Regions from separate parts of the Pseudomonas sp. E45-MNA-CIBAN-0222 genome, predicted to be linked through region 2. Evidence: predicted binding sites of a transcription regulator. Region 2 holds the regulator's gene; the other holds the start of a gene.
The links. Region 2 encodes FliA, which starts transcription of late flagellar genes. Its sites were predicted from a motif close to CTAAAGTTTNNNNNNNNNNNGCCGNTAA; they were not measured.
Positions count from the first base shown of each region.

Region 1: AAEZ08_RS10910 (methyl-accepting chemotaxis protein) is a predicted target of FliA. The motif match lies at 1,343-1,370, and genes of this name have one in related genera.

Region 1 is NZ_JBEOPU010000006.1:110,359-114,681, forward strand. Features, by position in the region: gene AAEZ08_RS10905 (3-hydroxyacyl-CoA dehydrogenase) at 1-1,307, shown strand, start outside; gene AAEZ08_RS10910 (methyl-accepting chemotaxis protein) at 1,610-3,046, shown strand; gene AAEZ08_RS10915 (Mpo1 family 2-hydroxy fatty acid dioxygenase) at 3,148-3,672, shown strand; gene AAEZ08_RS10920 (hypothetical protein) at 3,677-4,323, opposite strand, start outside.
Region 2 is NZ_JBEOPU010000010.1:70,367-85,391, forward strand. Features, by position in the region: gene AAEZ08_RS15760 (chemotaxis protein CheW) at 1-469, opposite strand, end outside; gene AAEZ08_RS15765 (CheW domain-containing protein) at 552-1,352, opposite strand; gene AAEZ08_RS15770 (ParA family protein) at 1,441-2,229, opposite strand; gene motD (flagellar motor protein MotD) at 2,317-3,156, opposite strand; gene AAEZ08_RS15780 (flagellar motor protein) at 3,161-3,901, opposite strand; gene AAEZ08_RS15785 (protein-glutamate methylesterase/protein-glutamine glutaminase) at 3,901-5,019, opposite strand; gene AAEZ08_RS15790 (chemotaxis protein CheA) at 5,073-7,259, opposite strand; gene AAEZ08_RS15795 (protein phosphatase CheZ) at 7,271-8,065, opposite strand; gene AAEZ08_RS15800 (chemotaxis response regulator CheY) at 8,089-8,463, opposite strand; gene fliA (RNA polymerase sigma factor FliA) at 8,537-9,262, opposite strand; gene fleN (flagellar synthesis regulator FleN) at 9,280-10,107, opposite strand; gene flhF (flagellar biosynthesis GTPase FlhF) at 10,199-11,488, opposite strand; gene flhA (flagellar biosynthesis protein FlhA) at 11,505-13,625, opposite strand; gene sodC (superoxide dismutase family protein) at 13,849-14,370, shown strand; gene flhB (flagellar biosynthesis protein FlhB) at 14,419-15,025, opposite strand, start outside.

The sequences.
Region 1 (4,323 bases), on a different contig from region 2:
CGCCCGCGCTGGCCGATCTGTCCGGCTGCGATCTGGTGATCGAGGCGATCGTCGAAAATCTCGAGGCCAAGCAGGCGCTCTTCATCGAGCTGGAGCCGCTGCTCGCCGAAGATGCGGTGCTGGCGACCAACACCTCGTCGCTTTCGGTCACGCGCATCGCGGCGGCCTGCCAGCACCCGGAGCGGGTGGCCGGTTTTCACTTCTTCAACCCGGTACCGTTGATGAGGCTGGTGGAAGTGGTGCGCGGTGAGCGCAGCGATCCGCAGGTCATCGAGCGGCTGGTCAAGTTGGCCGAAGAGGCTGGGCACTTTCCGGCAATCACGCCGGATACCCCCGGCTTTCTGGTCAATCACGCCGGTCGCGCCTACAGCACCGAGGCGCAGCGCATCCTTGCCGAGGGTATCGCCAATGCCGAGCAGATCGACCGCATTCTGCGCGACGGACCGGGCTTTCGCATGGGGCCGTTCGAGTTGTTCGATCTCACCGGGCTTGATATTTCCCATGCGGTGATGGAGTCGGTGTACCAGCAGTTCTATCAGGACCCGCGCTACACACCGTCTTACCAGGCGGCGCAGCGGGTCGCAGCGGGGTTGCTCGGACGCAAGACCGGGCAGGGTTACTACCGCTACGAGAACGGCCAACAGATCCGCACGCCGGAGCCGCAATGGTCGCCGGTAGTCGTCGAGCGCCCGTTTTGGCTGGACAGTCAGGATGCCGAACTGCGTGGCCGGCTGGCGGCCTTGTTACGCGAGGCCGGTACGCAGCTGGAAACCGGCGAGGTGCCGTCGGAGCGCGCCATCTGCCTGATCACCCCGCTGGGGGAGGATGCCAGCACGATGATCGCCAGGCTTGATCTGCCCGCCACCCGCAGTATCGCCTTCGACCTGTTTGCCGACTTCGATCGGCGTCGGGTGATGATGCGCCAACCGGCGCTCGACCCTGCTCTCGAAGCGCAGGCGCGACAGGCGCTGAGTCACGATGGCGTGCCGGTGGAGGTGATCAACGACTCGCCCGGTTTCGTCAGTCAGCGGGTGGTGGCGAGCATCGTCAATCTCGGTTGCGAGATCGCGCAGAAGGGCATTGCCGATCCGCAGACGTTGGACCGCGCGATCACCCTGGCGCTGGGCTACCCGAAAGGGCCAATGGGCTTCGCCGAGCACTATGGTGCGGGGCGAATTCTCGCCATTCTTCAGGCCATGCAGGGTTGCTATGGCGGCGAAGCGCGCTATCGCCCGAGCCCATGGTTGCGCCGGCGGGTGCAGCTCTCGCTACCTCTGAGCGCGCCGGATGGGCCGCTCGCTGGGTAGAGCATCCGAGGGCGACCGGAGGCATACCTGGATGCCTTCAGTTTGCGCGGGCGCGGCCGTTAAATCAGGGGTGAGCCTCCGATGACGGCACGTTGCTACTAAGGCACTACTGTTCTTTATTGGAGGGTATGCGTACAACGTCGGATCGATCCGACAAGAACAAGAGGCCGTCCATGAGCCCCGCCAATCGCCACCCCAAGGTCGTCGTGTTTCAGGCCGCGCTGATCATCGGTTTGTTGCTCGTCCATCACTGGTTGACCCCGCCGCTGCTTGTGACCGGCACGCTGCTGATGGTCGCCGCGATGTGGCCCTGGTTTACCGCCTGGCTTGCCGCCGATCGTGGCGTTTCAGTCACTGACAGTGAACCCCAGGCCTTCGCTGAACTGACCAAGAATCTCTCGCGCAATACCTGCCATAACGCCCTGTCTGCTGCTCAGGTCGCCTATAGTGCCGAGCAGCTGGCCAGCCGCCTGAAATCGCAGTTGCAGGCAGTGAGTGAGATTGCCAACGGCGCTCAGGCCATCGCCGCCACCGAGCAGGACAGCGCCGATCGGGCCCGGCATACGCTGGATGCGGCGCAGGCGGTGCGCCAGCGTAGCGATGCAGGACAAAGCGAGCTGCAGCGAGCTATCGAGCGGATGCAGCAGCTCAGTGAGCAAACCCATGCCAGCCGCGAGCTGATCGACGGGCTCTCGGCGCGGACGGAAGAAATCCGCCGCATCACCGACGTGATCCAGTCCATTGCCAGCCAGACCAACCTGCTTGCCCTAAACGCCGCCATCGAAGCCGCCCGTGCCGGTGAGGCCGGCCGCGGCTTTGCCGTGGTCGCCGACGAAGTGCGCAGCCTGGCGGCGCGTACGTCCAGCGCCACCGAGGAGGTCGGGCGCATGGTGGCCGACATTCGTCAGCAGAGCGAAGCGGTAGTTAGCTATATCCAGCGCCAGGGCAATGAGCTGGACGCCGCTGCCGAGCAGATCGCCGCCACCGGTGAGCAGCTCAGCGGCATTGCCGAACTGGCCGGCAGCGTCGAAAGTCAGGTGGAGCAGATCACCACCGGCACCGCCGACAACCATCAGCGCTTGACTGCGCAGTTCGTCGCCCTCGATCAGCTGCGAGCAGATGCTTTGGATAGCGAGAAGCAAACGCGCCAGCTCGAGCTGGCCGCCGAGCGGCTGGTCGCGCAAGCCGAGAGTGCGAGCGAGCAGTTGGCCGAGGTCCAGCTTGACGATTATCACCAGTCAATATTCGATCTGGCCCGTCAGGGGGCTGCGGCCATCGGCGCTCGGTTCGAAGCGGATATCCAGGCTGGGCGGGTCAGTCTTGACGACCTCTTCGACCGTAACTATCGGGCGCAACCCAACACCGATCCGGTGAAGTACCAGACCCGCTTCGACCGCTATGCCGACGAGGTGCTGCCGGCGATTCAGGAGCCGTTGCTGCAGAAGCATTCGGCGCTGGTGTATGCCATCGCCACCACACCCGAAGGCTACGTGCCGACGCATAACCGCGCGTTCAGCCAGCCGCCAGTGGGCAACCCGGAAATAGATCGGGTCAAGAGTCGCAGCAAGCGCCTGTTCAATGATCGCACTGGTGGTCGCTGCGGCAGCCACCAGCGCCGTGTGCTGCTGCAAACCTACAGCCGTGACACTGGCGAGCTGATGCACGATCTTTCCGTACCGATCCTGGTAGGTGGTCGCCATTGGGGCGGGCTACGCCTGGGCTACCGTCCCGAGCAATAGCCTGGTACTCATCAATGTTGGCGTGATTGCCCTGCCGTTGGCGGCGGCGCCAACCATCCCGGCGGCTAAGCTTGGAGGATGTACTTGTCGAGGCGCCGTCAATGAAAACCCTTACCGATCACCTGGCTCAGTACGCGGCCTATCATCGCGATCCGCGCAACCTGCTCACCCATTTCGTCGGTATCCCGCTGATCGTGCTGGCGGTGGCCGTGCTGCTGTCGCGCCCAGGCGTCGAGTGGGCGGGCCTGTGGCTCAGCCCTGCGGCGTTGGTGTCGCTCGCGGCGGCGATTTTCTATCTGCGACTGGATCTGCGCTATGGCCTGCTGATGAGCGCCGTATTGCTGCTCTGCGTGTGGTTGGGCGCAGGGCTTGCCAATGCAACGACGATGCTGTGGCTGAGCGTGGGGGTAGGGCTGTTCGTACTCGGCTGGATCATCCAGTTCGTCGGGCACTATTTCGAGGGGCGCAAGCCGGCATTCGTCGATGACCTCTCGGGGCTGATCATCGGCCCGCTGTTCGTTGCAGCCGAGTTAGGCTTCATGCTCGGCTTGCGCGAGCCCCTGCGCCTCGCTATCGAGGCGCGTGTCGGTCCGGTGCGTCTGCGCGAGTCGGCCGCCCACGGCTGATGGTTCAGGGTTTGGCCGCCATCCACTGGTCGCTCAGACTGCGGGTATGGCGATCGACCATTATCGGCGCGAAGGGTCGGCCTGAGGCGGTGGTGAAATTGTTGCTGCCGCTGTTCATGTCTTCCAGCGCCACCTTGAGAAAGTCCCAGCGCGTCTTGAGCTTGGCCAGCGCAGGGTCGCGCTTGCCGTCCAATGCAGCGAGTTGTGCATTGATCGCCGGCACCAGGTGACGCTCGTCTTGACCGAGGTAAGTGTCGGGCTGTTCACGAGCGATCTCGAACGAGCCGATGTAGGCACGGCTGAGGTACTGCACCGCCAGATATTCGATCTTAGCCGGCAGTTCGGCCTGAGTGTCCGCCCCCTGCTGCGCTCGTGCGGCAGTGAGGAAATCCCGTAACGCCTTGCTCATTTCCAATGGCCAGCCCCAGGGCATGTCGTCTTCCGCGTAGCCAAAGCTTGCGCCTTCGCGTAGGCGTGCTTGCAGCACATGATGGCTTTCGCGCAGTGCGCTGGTCGGGTTGGCGACGTTGAGCATGGCCGCGTTCAGCGCGCGAATGTCTTCCTCCAGACGCAGCAGATGCGCCCTTTGAAAGCCTTCGCCACGGTAGAGCAGCAGGCTGCTGGTCGCGCGGTTGGCGTGGATCTGCATGC
Region 2 (15,025 bases):
CAAGCTCAGCCCATTCTTCTTCGCTCATCATCTTGTCGAGTTCGACCAGAATCAGCAGCTCGCCATTCTTGTTACAGACACCTTGAATGAACTTGGCCGATTCGTCGTTACCAACGTTGGGCGCAGTTTCAATTTCTGATTGGCGAAGATAGACCACCTCGGCCACGCTATCGACCATGATGCCGATGACCTGGCGGTCCGCCTCGATGATCACGATCCGCGTGTTGTCCGATACCGGAGCAGTTTCCAGGCCGAAGCGCTGGCGCGTGTCGATCACTGTCACCACGTTGCCACGCAGGTTGATGATACCCAGTACGTAGCTGGGCGCACCCGGCACCGGCGCGATTTCCGTATAGCGCAACACCTCCTGAACCTGCATCACGTTGATGCCGTACGTCTCGTTGTCCAGACGGAAAGTCACCCATTGCAGTACAGGATCTTCGGAACCCTGCGCAGACGTCATCTTCATAGTCCCACCTTCTTCAGTTACCGCAATGGCGGTCGATTCTATCGCTGGGTCGCGCAATAGGCGCGACAGTCATTTGATTGCGTCAGTGCGCCCGAGGCTTGGCAGCGCCCTGCATTTGTTTGACTGCACCACTGGCAATCAGCTCGGCCAGCGCGGTCACGTCGACCAGCGCGCACATATGTTCAATTACCGTACCGGCCAGCCACGGACGTTGGCTACGCTGCGTCCGCCATTTGACCTCACTCGGGTCGAGGCGAATCGAGCGGCTGACCTGATGTACTGCCAGCCCCCACTCGTAGCCTTGAACCGATATCACATACTGCAGGCCCTCGCGGAAGTCGTCACGGTAACGATCAGGCATCACCCAGCGCGCCGTGTCCAGCACCTTCAGATTGCCAGCCTGGCTTGGCAGTATTCCAAGAAACCAATCTGGCTGACCGAACAGCGGCGTCAGCTCCTGATCGGCCAGCGGATAGATGGAGCCCAGGCACACCAGCGGCACAGCCAGGGTCAATCCGGCCACATCGAACAACAAGCATTCGAACGGCTCCTCTCCCCAGCCAGGATGGGCCTCAGGCGCTGCTTCGACGGGTTCGCTCGACAGTTGCGGCGCAACCTCAAGCTCCACGACCGGCTCAAGGGTCAGGACCGGCGGCGGCGGTGCAGGTGCATCCACCACAGGCGCAGGCGCGGACGGCACGATCTCCAGCCGCGGCGGCTGGTTATTTCGCGTATCGCGCAGCTGCTCCTCGAGCACGGCAGCCTGAAACTCATCCTGACTGACCGAGTCTGCCAGCTCGATGGCGGCGTCCTGCAACAGCCCATCGAGGTAGGACTGCAGTGCCAGCTGGGAACGAGTTTCTGTTAGGACGATACGGCTCATGGAACGAACTCGTGAAGAGAATCTGAACAGGCTATCGGCAGTGTGTACGACAAACTTGAGTCGCCACACGCCGAGCGGTACGGTGATTTCACGCGACCTGCGGTGACACTTGCGAGGCCAACAGGTGTTTGAGCAAGGCCCGATAAGCAAGCACCGCACGGCTTGTCGGATCGAACTGAGAGGGGGTCAGCCCAGCGCGACTGGCATCACGCAGACGAGTATCAACCGGTATGAACGCTGGCCAGAGATTTTCCGCATAGCCAGCACGCAACACCTTCAGCGTATTCATCGAGGCCTGAGTCCGACGGTCGAACATAGTGGGAACGATGGTGTACGGGAGCGCTTGTTTGCGTGACCGATTGATCATCGACAATGTGCTGACCATCCGCTCAAGGCCTTTCATCGCCAGGAATTCGGTTTGCACTGGAATGACCAGCTGCTGGCTGGCAGCCAGTGCATTGACCATAAGCACGCCAAGCAACGGCGGGCTATCAATGATTGCGTAGTCGAAATCCTGCCATAGCTGGGACAAGCTCTTGGCGATGACCAAACCCAGGCCGCTCTGCCCAGGAGACTGACGCTCCAGGGTAGCCAACACAGTGCTCGATGGCATCAGCGAAATGCGCTCATGGCTGGTCGCGAGCAATAGCTGCCAAGGCAGGCCGTCAGGCACGGTGCCTTGATGCTGAAACAGGTCGAAGACGCTATGGTCGAGGTTGTCCGGGTCGTGACCGAAATAGCTGGTCATCGAGCCATGCGGATCGAGATCCAGCACCACGACGCGCTTGCCGGCATCGGCCAGCAAGCCCGCTAGCGCGATCGACGTAGTGGTCTTGCCTACCCCACCCTTTTGATTGGCTACAGCCCAGACTCTCATGCTCTTCCACCCGGCTCGATGCTGACCGGCACTGCATCACCCACAATAGGTAACGCGACGGTGTTTTGACGATTGCGCCCTAGGACGCTACATAGCTCTGGGTGGTGCAGATTGTGTGCCAGCCCGGCGCAGCGCATCGTCAGGGCGGGCGTTACTGCTGCCCATACCAGTGACACTGCGGCGCACATCGAGATTGCGCGACACCACCAGAATTACTCGGCGATTGCGCGAGCGGCCCTCGGCAGTCGCGTTATCGGCCACTGGTTGAAACTCGCCATAGCCCACCGCTGCCAGCCTGGAAGGATTCACGCCTTGTGCCGCCAGCATACGCACGACACTGCCAGCGCGGGCCGCCGAAAGCTCCCAGTTGGTCGGAAACTTATCCGTACTGATTGGCAAATTGTCGGTAAAGCCTTCGACGTGGATAGGGTTGTCGAAAGGAGCCAGAATTCCGGCGACTTTGTCTATCAACTGGAACGCCTGATCATTGGGCAGCGCATCACCGCTGGGGAAAAGCAGGCTGGAGTTGAGTTCAATCTCAATCCATAACTCATTTCCGCGAACCGTCAGCTGTTCGTTAGCGATAAGCTCGCCGAAGGCTTCGCGCATGCCCTGAGCGATGAGCTCAAGTGGGTCCAGGGTCGGATTTCCCGCCGATGATTCGCCAGACGGATCATCGACCTGGGAAATGTCAGGCTCTGTAGTCCGTGGCCGCTCCTCTCCAATAGGAATGGGCTTGACGGAACGATCAGCTTGGCTGAATACACCGACCAGCGAGTCGGACAGAATCTTGTACTTGCCTTCGTTGACCGAGGATATCGAGTACATCACCACGAAGAACGCGAATAGCAGCGTAATGAAGTCGGCGTACGACACCAGCCAACGCTCGTGATTCTCGTGCTCTTCGGGCGGTCTGCGTCTGGCCATGGGGTCAATCCATGAAGCCTTGCAGCTTCATCTCGATGGAGCGCGGATTCTCACCTTCGGCGATCGACAGCACGCCCTCGAGCAACATTTCCCGGTACGCCGTTTGGCGCTGCACGACGCTTTTCAGCTTGTTGCCTACCGGCAGCACCAGCAGGTTGGCCAGGGCAACACCATAGATCGTGGCGACGAATGCAACGGCAATGCCGCTGCCGAGCTGACTCGGGTCGGCCAAATTGCCCATCACATGGATCAACCCCATGACCGCGCCAATGATGCCGATGGTCGGCGAATAGCCACCCATGGCGTCGTACACCTTGGCGGCACGCAGGTCACGACTTTCCTGGGTATAGAGATCGACTTCCAGAATGCTGCGGATGACCTCAGGCTCGGCACCATCTACCAGCAGTTGCAAGCCTTTGCGTGCGTAAGGATCAGGCTCCGTCTCGGCGACCGGCTCGAGGCCGAGCAACCCTTCTTTACGGGCGGTGTTGCTCCAGGCGGTGACCAAGAGGATGCCACGACCAAGGTCGATGCGCGGCGGGAAGAAAATCCAGCGGCCGATGCTCATGGCTCGCATGAACACGGCAATGGGAGTCTGCAGCAGCACGGCGCCCAAGGTACCGCCCAGCACGATGAGTGCGGCTGGCCCGTTGAGCAACGCCGAGATATGGCCACCCTCGAGAAAGTTACCCCCAACGATGGCAACGAACGCCAGCAACAGCCCGATAAGGCTGAGCACATCCATCAGATACACGCCTCGGCAATGTGCCGACCGATGTCATCAAGGCCGTAAACCGCGTCGCTGAGGTTGGCCTTGACTATCGCCATCGGCATTCCATAGATCACGCAGCTTGCTTCATCTTGCGCCCACACCTGACTACCGCTCTGCTTGAGCAAGCGCGCGCCTTCGCGGCCATCGGCGCCCATGCCGGTAAGCACGACCGCAAGCACCTTGTCATGGAAGGACTTGGCCGCAGAGCCGAACGTGACGTCGACGCAAGGCTTGTAGTTGAGGCGATCATCGCCCGGGAGAATGCGCACTGCGCCGCGACCATCGATCATCATCTGCTTGCCACCTGGGGCCAGCAGCGCGAGCCCGGGGCGCAAAACGTCGCCATCCTCGGCCTCCTTGACGCGAATGCGACAGAGCTTGTCGAGACGATCAGCGAAGGCTTTGGTGAATGCCGCCGGCATATGCTGGATGAGTACGATTGGCGCCGGGAAATTTGCCGGCAGCTGGGTAAGCACGCGCTGCAACGCCACAGGGCCACCCGTGGACGTACCTATGGCTACCAATTTGTAGGCCTTACGCTTGGGAGCAGGCGAACGTGCCGCAGGCGCAGCCGGGGCTGCCGATGGCGCACTGCTGGTCCGAGATGCAGTCGTAGACAGCGTGGAGGTGGTGCCACGCGGCGAGACGGGCGCAGCGCTGGCTGCAGAGGTGCAGAAGGTGCTGTACCGGCGGTTACTGCGCGATACGGTATGCACCTTTTCGCACAGTAGCTGCTTGACCTTATCCGGATTGCGCGAGATGTCTTCGAAGTTTTTCGGTAGATAGTCCACCGCACCGGCATCCAACGCATCGAGGGTCACACGAGCCCCCTCGTGAGTCAGCGAGGAGAACATCAATACCGGCGTGGGACAGCGCTGCATGATCTGCCGCACCGCGGTGATGCCATCCATCATTGGCATCTCGTAGTCCATGGTGATGACGTCAGGTTTCAGCGCCAACACCTGATCAATGGCCTCGCGCCCATTAGTAGCGGTACCGACGACCTGGATATTGGAATCAGAGGAAAGAATTTCCGAAACGCGTCGGCGAAAGAAACCGGAATCGTCGACGACCAGGACCTTGACTGCCATACATCACTCCTAGCGGCAGCGCGCCCATCTATGGGCTGCGCTACCTGACTGAATCAAATCCTGCGTGCGTACCGCTTGAGCATGCTGGGGACATCGAGAATCAGAGCGATACGGCCATCACCGGTGATGGTCGCGCCGGACATTCCAGGCGTGCCTTGCAGCATCTTGCCTAGCGGCTTGATAACCACCTCCTCCTGCCCAACCAGCTGGTCGACGACAAAACCGATGCTCTGGTTGCCGACACTGAGGATCACCACGTGCCCCTCTCGCTGCTCATCTTGAGCCGCATCCTGAATCAGCCATCGCTTGAGATAGAACAGTGGCAGCGCCTTGTCGCGGACGATCACCACTTCCTGCCCATCAACGACGTTGGTACGCGAAAGATCGAGATGGAAGATTTCGTTGACGTTAACCAGCGGAAACGCGAACGCCTGGTTGCCGAGCATGACCATCAGGGTCGGCATGATCGCCAGCGTCAGCGGAACCTTGATCACAACCTTCGAGCCCTGGCCCTTGGTCGAGAACACGTTGACCGTACCGTTGAGCTGGGAAATCTTGGTCTTGACCACGTCCATGCCGACACCACGGCCGGACACGTCGGAAATCTCGGTCTTGGTGGAGAAGCCCGGCGCGAAGATCAGGTTGTAGCATTCCAGATCACTCAGCCGGTCTGCAGCATCCTTCTCCAGCATGCCCTTTTCGACCGCCTTGGCACGCAGGACATTAGCATCCATACCTTTGCCGTCATCGCTGATGATCAATAGGATATGGTCGCCTTCCTGCTCGGCGGACAGGACTACCCGACCAGTGCGTGGCTTGCCAGCCGCCTCGCGCTCTTCCGGCATCTCGATTCCGTGGTCAACCGCGTTGCGAACCAAGTGCACCAGCGGGTCGGCCAGAGCCTCGACGAGGTTCTTGTCCAGATCGGTTTCTTCACCGACCAGTTCGAGATTGATCTCTTTCTTCAGGCTGCGTGCCAGATCGCGCACCAACCGTGGGAAGCGGCCGAAGACTTTCTTGATCGGCTGCATGCGGGTTTTCATCACCGCGCTCTGCAGATCGGCGGTCACCACGTCGAGGTTGGAAACGGCCTTGGCCATTGCCTCGTCGCCACTGTTGGAGCCCAAGCGCACCAGGCGATTTCGCACCAGCACCAGCTCGCCAACCATGTTCATGATTTCGTCGAGGCGCGCAGTATCCACACGTACCGTCGTCTCAGCCTCTGCCGGCGGCTTTTCGGCCGGCGCTGGCGCGGCTGGCTTGCTCACCGCCGCTGCAGCTGGTTTGGCTGGAACTACCGGCTTGGCTGGTGCCGCTTTGACCGGTGCCGCCTTGACGGGCTCGACGGTAGCTGGCGTGTCGGAGACGGCACTAGCAGCCTCGAACTTGCCCTTGCCGTGTAGCTGGTCAAGCAGCGCTTCGAACTCGTCGTCGGTAATTTCATCGCTGCCGCCTGCATTTGCCGCAGCCGGCTGCGGGACCACCTCGGCTGCGGCCTCGGAGGCTTCTGTGGAGGCCGGTTCGAACTTGCCTTTGCCATGCAACTGGTCAAGCAGCGCTTCGAACTCGTCGTCAGTAATTTCGTCACCAACCGGCGCTACGGCAACTTCCGGCTCAGGAGCCGGCGCCGCGCCTGCAGCGATAGCGAACTGACCCTTGCCATGCAACTGGTCAAGCAGCGATTCGAATTCGTCGTCAGTAATCTCATCGGATCCGGCACTCGCCTCAGCCTTGTCTGCGGGCGAATCGATGGCTTCGAGGAACTGTTCAAAATCGGCTTCGGCGGAATCTGCTTCGGCCTCGGCTTCGGCGGGCTGCGGCTCAGCAGGAGCAGCGGCTTCGTCGGCCGAAGCTGGCTCCGCCAGTCGCGCCAGCGCTGCCAGCAGCTCTGGGGTGGCCGGGGTCACCGTAGTTCGCTCGCGAACCTGGCTGAACATCTCGTTCACTGCATCGAGCGCCTGGAGCACGACGTCCATCAACTCGGAGTCGACGCGACGCTCACCCTTGCGAAGAATGTCGAAGACGTTTTCGGCGATATGGCAGCACTCAACCAGCTCATGGAGCTGAAGGAATCCTGCGCCGCCCTTGACCGTATGGAACCCGCGAAAAATCGCATTGAGCAACGCTGTGTCATCGGGGCTGCTCTCCAGCTCCACGAGTTGCTCGGACAATAGTTCGAGAATCTCGCCGGCCTCTACCAGGAAGTCCTGGAGGATTTCTTCATCGGCGTCGAAGCTCATATTCACATCCCCTAAAAGCCCAGGCTCGAAAGCAGATCGTCGACATCGTCCTGCCCGGATACGACATCCTCACGTATATCGGCATGCATCTGCGGACCTTCACCTTTGGAAGGTTCTTTTTCTTGTTTTTTCTTTTCTTGCTCGGCGCGCATCGCTTCGCGGTCATGCTGGATGCCGGCCACGCGATCTACCTGACCCGCCATCAACACGAGATTGAGCAGGTTGCTTTCAAGTTCGGTGATAAGCCGAGTCACGCGCTTGATCACCTGCCCGGTCAGGTCCTGAAAGTCCTGAGCCAGCATGATTTCACTGAGGTTCTGCGACAGCTGACTGCCATCGTTCATGCTGCGCTGGAGATACAGATCGATACGTTTGACCAGATCTCGAAACTGCTCAGCGCTCATTTCGCGACGCATGAAACGCTGCCAGTCGGCCGTCAGGCTCTGCGCTTCATAGCTCACGTAATTCACCAGCGGCGCAGACTCTTCCACCAGATCCATGGTGCGGTTGGCCGCTTTCTCGGTCATCTCCACCACATAGGACAGGCGATCGGTCGCGTCGGTAATGGGTGACGGATCGCCGCCGGTGGCGCAGGTGTCCATCTCGAGCTTGACGATGGCGTTGTGCAACTCACGGGTGAGTTTGCCAACTTCCAGGTAGAGGCCGTGATTGCGCGCCTGATTCAGCTCATTGAACATCTGCGTCGCTTCATCGAAGCGACCTTGCTGCAGGCTTTCAATCAGTTTGGGTGCATGAGCCTTCAGAGTCGCTTCGAACTCTGCCAGGGTTTGGTCTGCTTGCGTCATAGTGCCCTCGCGGCGTTGCTACTTCAGCCGTTGACGCGCTCGAAGATCTTTTCGATCTTCTCCTTGAGCACCTGGGCAGTGAAAGGCTTGACCACATAGCCATTAACCCCGGCCTGTGCCGCTTCGATGATCTGGTCACGCTTCGCTTCGGCAGTCACCATCAGCACCGGCAGGTGCTTGAGGCGCTCATCCGCACGCACGGTGCGCAGCAGATCGATACCGCTCATACCCGGCATGTTCCAGTCGGTAACGAGGAAGTCGAAGCTGCCGCTCTTGAGCATTGGCAGCGCAGTGGTACCGTCATCCGCCTCGGCGGTATTGGTGAACCCCAAGTCACGCAGGAGGTTCTTGATGATTCGTCTCATCGTCGAGAAGTCATCGACGATGAGGATTTTCATGTTCTTGTCCAAGTCGACCTCCGTAAGTCCCAAAATGCCTCAGCAACCGAGCACGTCATACCGCAAACAATCGTCAATGGGCGCGCCATTCGCCGAGACGTGCACGCAAGCGCGCAGCACATTGGCTATGCAACTGGCTCACACGCGACTCGCTGACTCCCAGCACCTGGCCAATTTCCTTCAAGTTCAATTCTTCGTCGTAGTACAGCGACAACACCAACTTTTCGCGCTCGGGCAGGTTGGCAATGGCATCGGCCAACGCCTGCTGAAAGCGTTCATCCTCAAGATCACGAAAGGGCTCCGGATGGGTGCTGGCAGCGTCGTCCTCAAACTCGCCGTGCTCGCCCTCCTGCAGCAGATCGTCAAAGCTGAACAGGCGACTGCCCAACGTGTCCCCGAGAATGCCGTAATACTCGTCAAGGCTTAGCTTAAGTTCGGCCGCAACTTCGTGATCTTTAGCGTCACGCCCAGTTTTCGCCTCGATGGCCCGAATTGCTTCGCTGACCATGCGCGAATTGCGGTGCACCGAGCGTGGTGCCCAATCCCCCTTTCGCACTTCGTCCAGCATGGTGCCGCGAATGCGGATTCCGGCGTAAGTTTCGAAACTGGCACCCTTGCCGGCGTCGTATTTCTTAGCTGCCTCCAGCAGTCCGATCATTCCAGCCTGAATGAGATCATCCACCTGCACACTGGCAGGCAGACGCGCCAGCAAGTGGTAGGCGATTCGCTTGACCAATGGGGCGTACTGGTCAATTAGGCGGTACTGAGCATCCTTTGCCTGAGCCTTGCTGTAATACATAGCGGTTCCGGCACCTGTCATTCGTGGCTCTGTGAAGCGGGCGTGATGAGACGCTCTACGAAGAATTCGAGGTGGCCACGCGGCGTCGCCGGCAGCGGCCAGGTGTCGACCTTCTGGGCGATGGCCTTGAAGGCCAGCGCACATTTCGAACGTGGGTAAGCCTCATAAACAGCCCGCTGCTTCTGTACTGCCTTGCGCACGGCCTCGTCGTACGGCACTGCACCCACATACTGCAGCGCCACATCGAGAAACCGCTCGGTAACCTTAGTCAGTTTGGCAAACAGGTTGCGGCCCTCCTGCGGCGCGTGTGCCATGTTGGCCAGCACGCGGAAACGGCTGATGCCGTAGTCGCGGTTCAGCAGCTTGATAAGAGCATAGGCGTCAGTGATGGAAGTGGGCTCATCGGTAACGACCAGCAACACCTCCTGCGCCGCGCGTACGAAGCTGACGACCGAATCGCCGATGCCTGCCGCGGTATCGATGATCAGCACGTCGAGTTCATCACCGAGATCACTGAACGCCTGAATCAGGCCGGCGTGCTGCAGCGACGACAGCTGCACCATGCTCTGCGTGCCGGAAGCAGCCGGCACGACACGGATGCCACCGGGCCCCTGGATCAGCACGTCGCGCAGATCGCACTCACCGGCAATCACATCGGCAAGGGTGCGCTTGGTGGTAAGACCGAGCAGCACGTCAACGTTGGCCAACCCCAAGTCAGCGTCAAGCAACACCACACGCCGACCGAGTTCGGCCAGCGCCAGTGACAGATTGACCGACACGTTGGTCTTGCCGACGCCACCTTTGCCGCCGGTCACCGCAATCACCTGTACGGGATGCATACCCATGTTCACACGCCTATATCTTGCTGGGGCCATACGGCCGGCGATGCGCCCGCATGGCGCGCATCTGATTCATTCAGGAACCGCTGTCGCATCATCATCCGGCCCGCCGTGACGGACCGTTGTACAACCCGGCGAACATATCGGCCATGGTTTCCTCGCTCGGTTCCTCGCCGGATTGCAAACTCACGGCGCGACTTACCAATTGATGACTGCGCGGCAGGTGCAGATCGTCCGGGATCCGAGGTCCATCCGCGAGGTAGGCTATCGGCAAATGCTGGCTGATGGTGAGCCCAAGCACATCGCCGAGGCTGCCTGCCTCGTCCAGTTTGGTCAGGATACAGCCAGCCAGGCCGCAGCGACGATAGTTGTGCCACGCCGCCTTCAATACCTGGCTCTGGCTGGTTGCGGCCAGCACTAGATAGTTTTTCGATTTCACGCCGCGGTCGGACAGTGCATCGAGCTGCATGCGCAGGGTTGGATCGCTAGCCGGAAGACCGGCTGTATCGATGAGGATCACGCGCTTGCGTGCCAAGGGCGCCAGTGTCTTGACCAGCGACTGGCTCGGATCGATCTGCAGTACGGGCACATCAAGGATGCGTCCGAGGGTCTTGAGCTGCTCCTGCGCGCCGATCCGATAATTGTCCATGCTTACCAGTGCGATGTTCTGCGCACCATATTTCAACACATAGCGCGCAGCGAGCTTGGCCAGGGTCGTGGTCTTGCCAACGCCTGCCGGGCCAACCAGCGCAATCACACCGCCCTCTTCCAGCGGCTCGTTCTTCGTGACCTTGATCGCCTGCGCCAGGTGCGCCAGGACCATACGCCAAGCCTGGCGGGGCTCGCTGATGCCTGCGACCTTCTCCAAAAGGCTACGCGACAGTTCGGCGGGCAGCCCCATGCGCTGCAGACGGCGCCAAAGGCTGGCCTGCTGCGGACGGCGGCTCTGCTCCTGCCCCCAGGCAATCGAACCGAGCTGCACTTCGATCAGCTCGCGCAGGCCGTGCAACTCGGACTGCATCGCTTCGATTGCGCGAGCGTCTGCAGTAGCGGCCGCAGCGACAGGCTGGGCTTGCGGCTTGATTGCCGCCGCAGCCGGCTTCTCGTCAACCAGTTGACGATCCTGCATGTTCGCGCGAGGCGCCGAGCTCAGATCGGCATGGGCGCTGGCAAGGCGCGCCTGCGTTTTGCGCAACTCGGCTTCCAGCGCCGGATTGGGCTTGGTCGCTGCAGGAGCGGACTGCATCGGGTAGTCGAGCACTGCGGTCAGCTCGACGCCACCGGCCACCCGGCGATTGCCGATGATCACGGCATCGGCGCCCAGCTCGTCACGCACCATTTTCATGGCGATGCGCATATCGGCAGCGAAGAAACGTTTGACCTGCATGGCCTTCTACCCTCGGTTAATTCTGACCCACCGTCGAGACGATGGTGACTTGCTTGTTGTCCGGTATTTCCTGGTAGGCCAGAACATGAATGTTCGGCACCGCCAGCCGCGCGAATCTCGACAGCATCGCCCGAACCGGGCCGGCTACCAGCAGTACCGCCGGTTTGCCGAGCATTTCTTGACGCTGTGCTGCATCTACCAAAGACCTTTGCAACTTTTCGGCCATTCCTGGCTCCAGCAAGATTCCGTCTTCGGAGCCCTGTCCGGCCTTCTGCAAGCTATTGAGCAAGATCTGTTCCAGCCGAGGTTCGAGCGTGATCACAGGCAGCTCCGGCTCTAGTCCCACAACGTTCTGCACGATTGCGCGGGACAGCGCGACGCGCACGGCTGCGACCATTGCGGCGGGATCTTGACTCTTGGCGGCCGCATTCGCGATAGCCTCGGCGATGGTACGGATGTCCCGTACGGGCACCTGCTCCTGCAGCAACGCCTGAAGCACCTTGAGCAGCGTCGACAGCGAGACCATACCCGGCACCAGCTCCTCGGCCAGCTTGGGCGAGCTCTTGGCCAGCAACTGCAGCAGTTGCTGCACCTCCTCATGCCCAAGCAACTCGTGGGCATGCTTGTGCAGGACCTGATTGAGGTGGGTGGCGACTACCGTACTGGCGTCCACCACCGTGTAACCGAGCGACTGCGCCTGATCGCGCTGGCTTGCCTCGATCCAGACAGCTTCCAGGCCAAACGCCGGATCCCTGGCGGCGATGCCGTTGAGGGGTCCGAATACCTGACCCGGATTGATCGCCAACTCGCGATCCGGGTAGACCTCAGCCTCGGCCAGGCTCACTCCCATCAGCGTCAATCGATAGGCGTTGGGCAGCAGATCGAGATTGTCGCGAATGTGTACCGAAGGCATGAGAAAACCCAGGTCCTGGGACAGCTTCTTGCGTACACCCTTGATTCGGGCCAGCAGTTGACCGCCCTGGTTACGATCCACCAGCGGAATCAGGCGATAGCCGACTTCAAGCCCCACCATGTCGACGGGCGTCACATCGTCCCAACCCAACTCCTTGGTTTCCGCTGCCCGCTGCGCAGGAAGCAGTTCCTGTTGCTTCTGCACTTCCTGCTCGGCCTTCTTCACGACCTGCTTCTGCCGATGCCAGATCCAGTAAGCGCCTGCAGCGGCTACAGCGCCAAGGCCAAGGAAGGACGTATGCGGCATGCCGGGTACAAGGCCCATGGCGATCATGATGCCAGCCGCTACGGCCAACGCCTTGGGTGATGCGAACATCTGCCGGTTGACCTGCTGTCCCATATCCTCGGAGCTGGTTACACGAGTCACCATGATCGCTGCAGCGGTCGAAAGCAGCAGCGATGGGATTTGCGCGACGAGGCCGTCACCAATGGTCAGCAGGGCATACACCTGACCGGCTTCACTGAAGCTCATGCCGTGTTGCGCCATGCCGATGCCGACGCCACCGATGAGGTTGATGAAAAGGATCAGCAAGCCGGCAATGGCGTCACCGCGAACGAACTTGCTCGCACCATCCATCGAGCCGTAGAAGTCTGCCTCGGAGGCGACTTCTACGCGCCGCAGCTTGGCTTCGGACTGGTCGATCAGGCCGGCGTTGAGGTCGGCATCGATTGCCATCTGCTTGCCGGGCATCGCGTCCAGGGTGAAACGTGCGCTGACTTCCGAGATACGCCCCGCGCCCTTGGTCACCACGACGAAGTTGATGATCATCAAAATCGCGAAGACGACGATACCGACAACATAGTTGCCGCCGATTACGACATTACCGAACGCCTCGATCACATGACCTGCAGCAGAGCCGCCTTCATGGCCATTGATCAACACGACCCTCGTCGAGGCCACGTTCAGCGCCAGGCGCATAAGGGTTGCAACGAGCAGGATCGTCGGGAAAACCGCGAAATCCAATGGCCGCAGCGCGTAGACACTGACCAACAGCACGACGATCGACAGCGCAATGTTGAAGGTGAACAGCAGATCCAGAAGGAACGGCGGCACCGACAGCATCATCATGCCCATCATCACGAGCAACAGCACCGGCACACCCAGGTTGCCGCGCCCTGCGCCCGTCAGGCCATTGCGAATATTGATGAGTTGCGTGCGATCCACATAGACCCCGGGATTTACAGAACGAATTCTTGACGCGAAATGCGCCCTGACCGAGGTATAGCAAGAAGGGGTCCAACTTTTTATCTGTGCCAGTTCCGGTCGGCCCGGTTACCACCGCCTTGCCACGTTGCAGCAAGGCCAACCAGCGAACGCAGCCGAATACGGACAGTCACAAGTGCTAACGGCAGCACTCCGCTGTCGTTTGTGCGAAAGGAGCTTTCAGATGAAACAGTGGATCATCGCCGCGCTTGCAGGCTGCACCGCCCTCGCCGCCCAGGCTGAAACCTTGAGCGTCGAAGTAAACACCGTTACCGCTCAGGGCATCGGCGATTCGGTAGGCAGTGTGAAGATCGAAAGCAACGAGTACGGGCTGGTATTCCGCCCTGAGCTGACCGGTTTGCAGCCAGGCATTCACGGATTCCACATTCATGCCAAGGGCAGCTGCGAACCAGCAGATGTGGACGGTAAAGCGACCGCTGCAGGCGCAGCAGGCGGCCACTGGGACCCGAAAAATACCGGTAAACACGGCGAACCCTGGGGCGACGGCCACCTAGGCGACCTGCCCGCGCTATACGTGGACAGCGAAGGTAAAGCCAGCCAGCCAGTGCTGGCGCCGCGCCTGAAGAGCCTCGGCGACATCAAAGGCCAGGCGCTGATGGTTCACCAGGGCGGCGACAATCATTCGGATCATCCGCAGCCTCTGGGTGGCGGCGGTGCGCGCGTAGCCTGCGGCGTCATCAAGTAACAGCATCGGGATGCGAGGCGGCGAGCGTGAGACCGCCTCGTACCCAACCTACTCGTCCCTGCGCAAATCCGGCGGGATAGGCAGATTGGTCAACGGGTCAGGCCTTCTTCCCTTGCCGCCGCGGTACTGGCGCAGCTGATAGACGTAAGCCAGCACCTGCGCAACCGCCAGGTACAAACCTGCGGGGATCTCCTGATCGATTTCGGTCGAGTAGTACACTGACCGCGCCAATGCAGGTGATTCCAATACCGTTACCTTGTGCTCTTGTGCGATCTCGCGAATCTTCAGCGCTACGAAGTCACCGCCCTTGGCGACCAGCATCGGCGCACCGCCCTTGGCAGCGTCGTACTTGAGCGCGACAGCAAAGTGGGTGGGGTTGGTGATAACCACATCCGCCTCCGGTACCGCCTGCATCATGCGCCGCTGCGCAGCATCGCGCTGCAGCTGGCGAATGCGCGATTTGACCTCCGGCTTGCCTTCGGAGTCCTTGTATTCGTCCCTGACCTCCTGCTTGGTCATCATCAGCTTCTGCTTGTTATCCCAGAGCTGGAAAGGCACATCCACCGCAGCGATCAGGATCAGCCCGCACGCCATCCACAAGGCACACCAGCCGACGATTTCGGCGCTGTGCATGATGGCCAAATCCAGTGGCTGC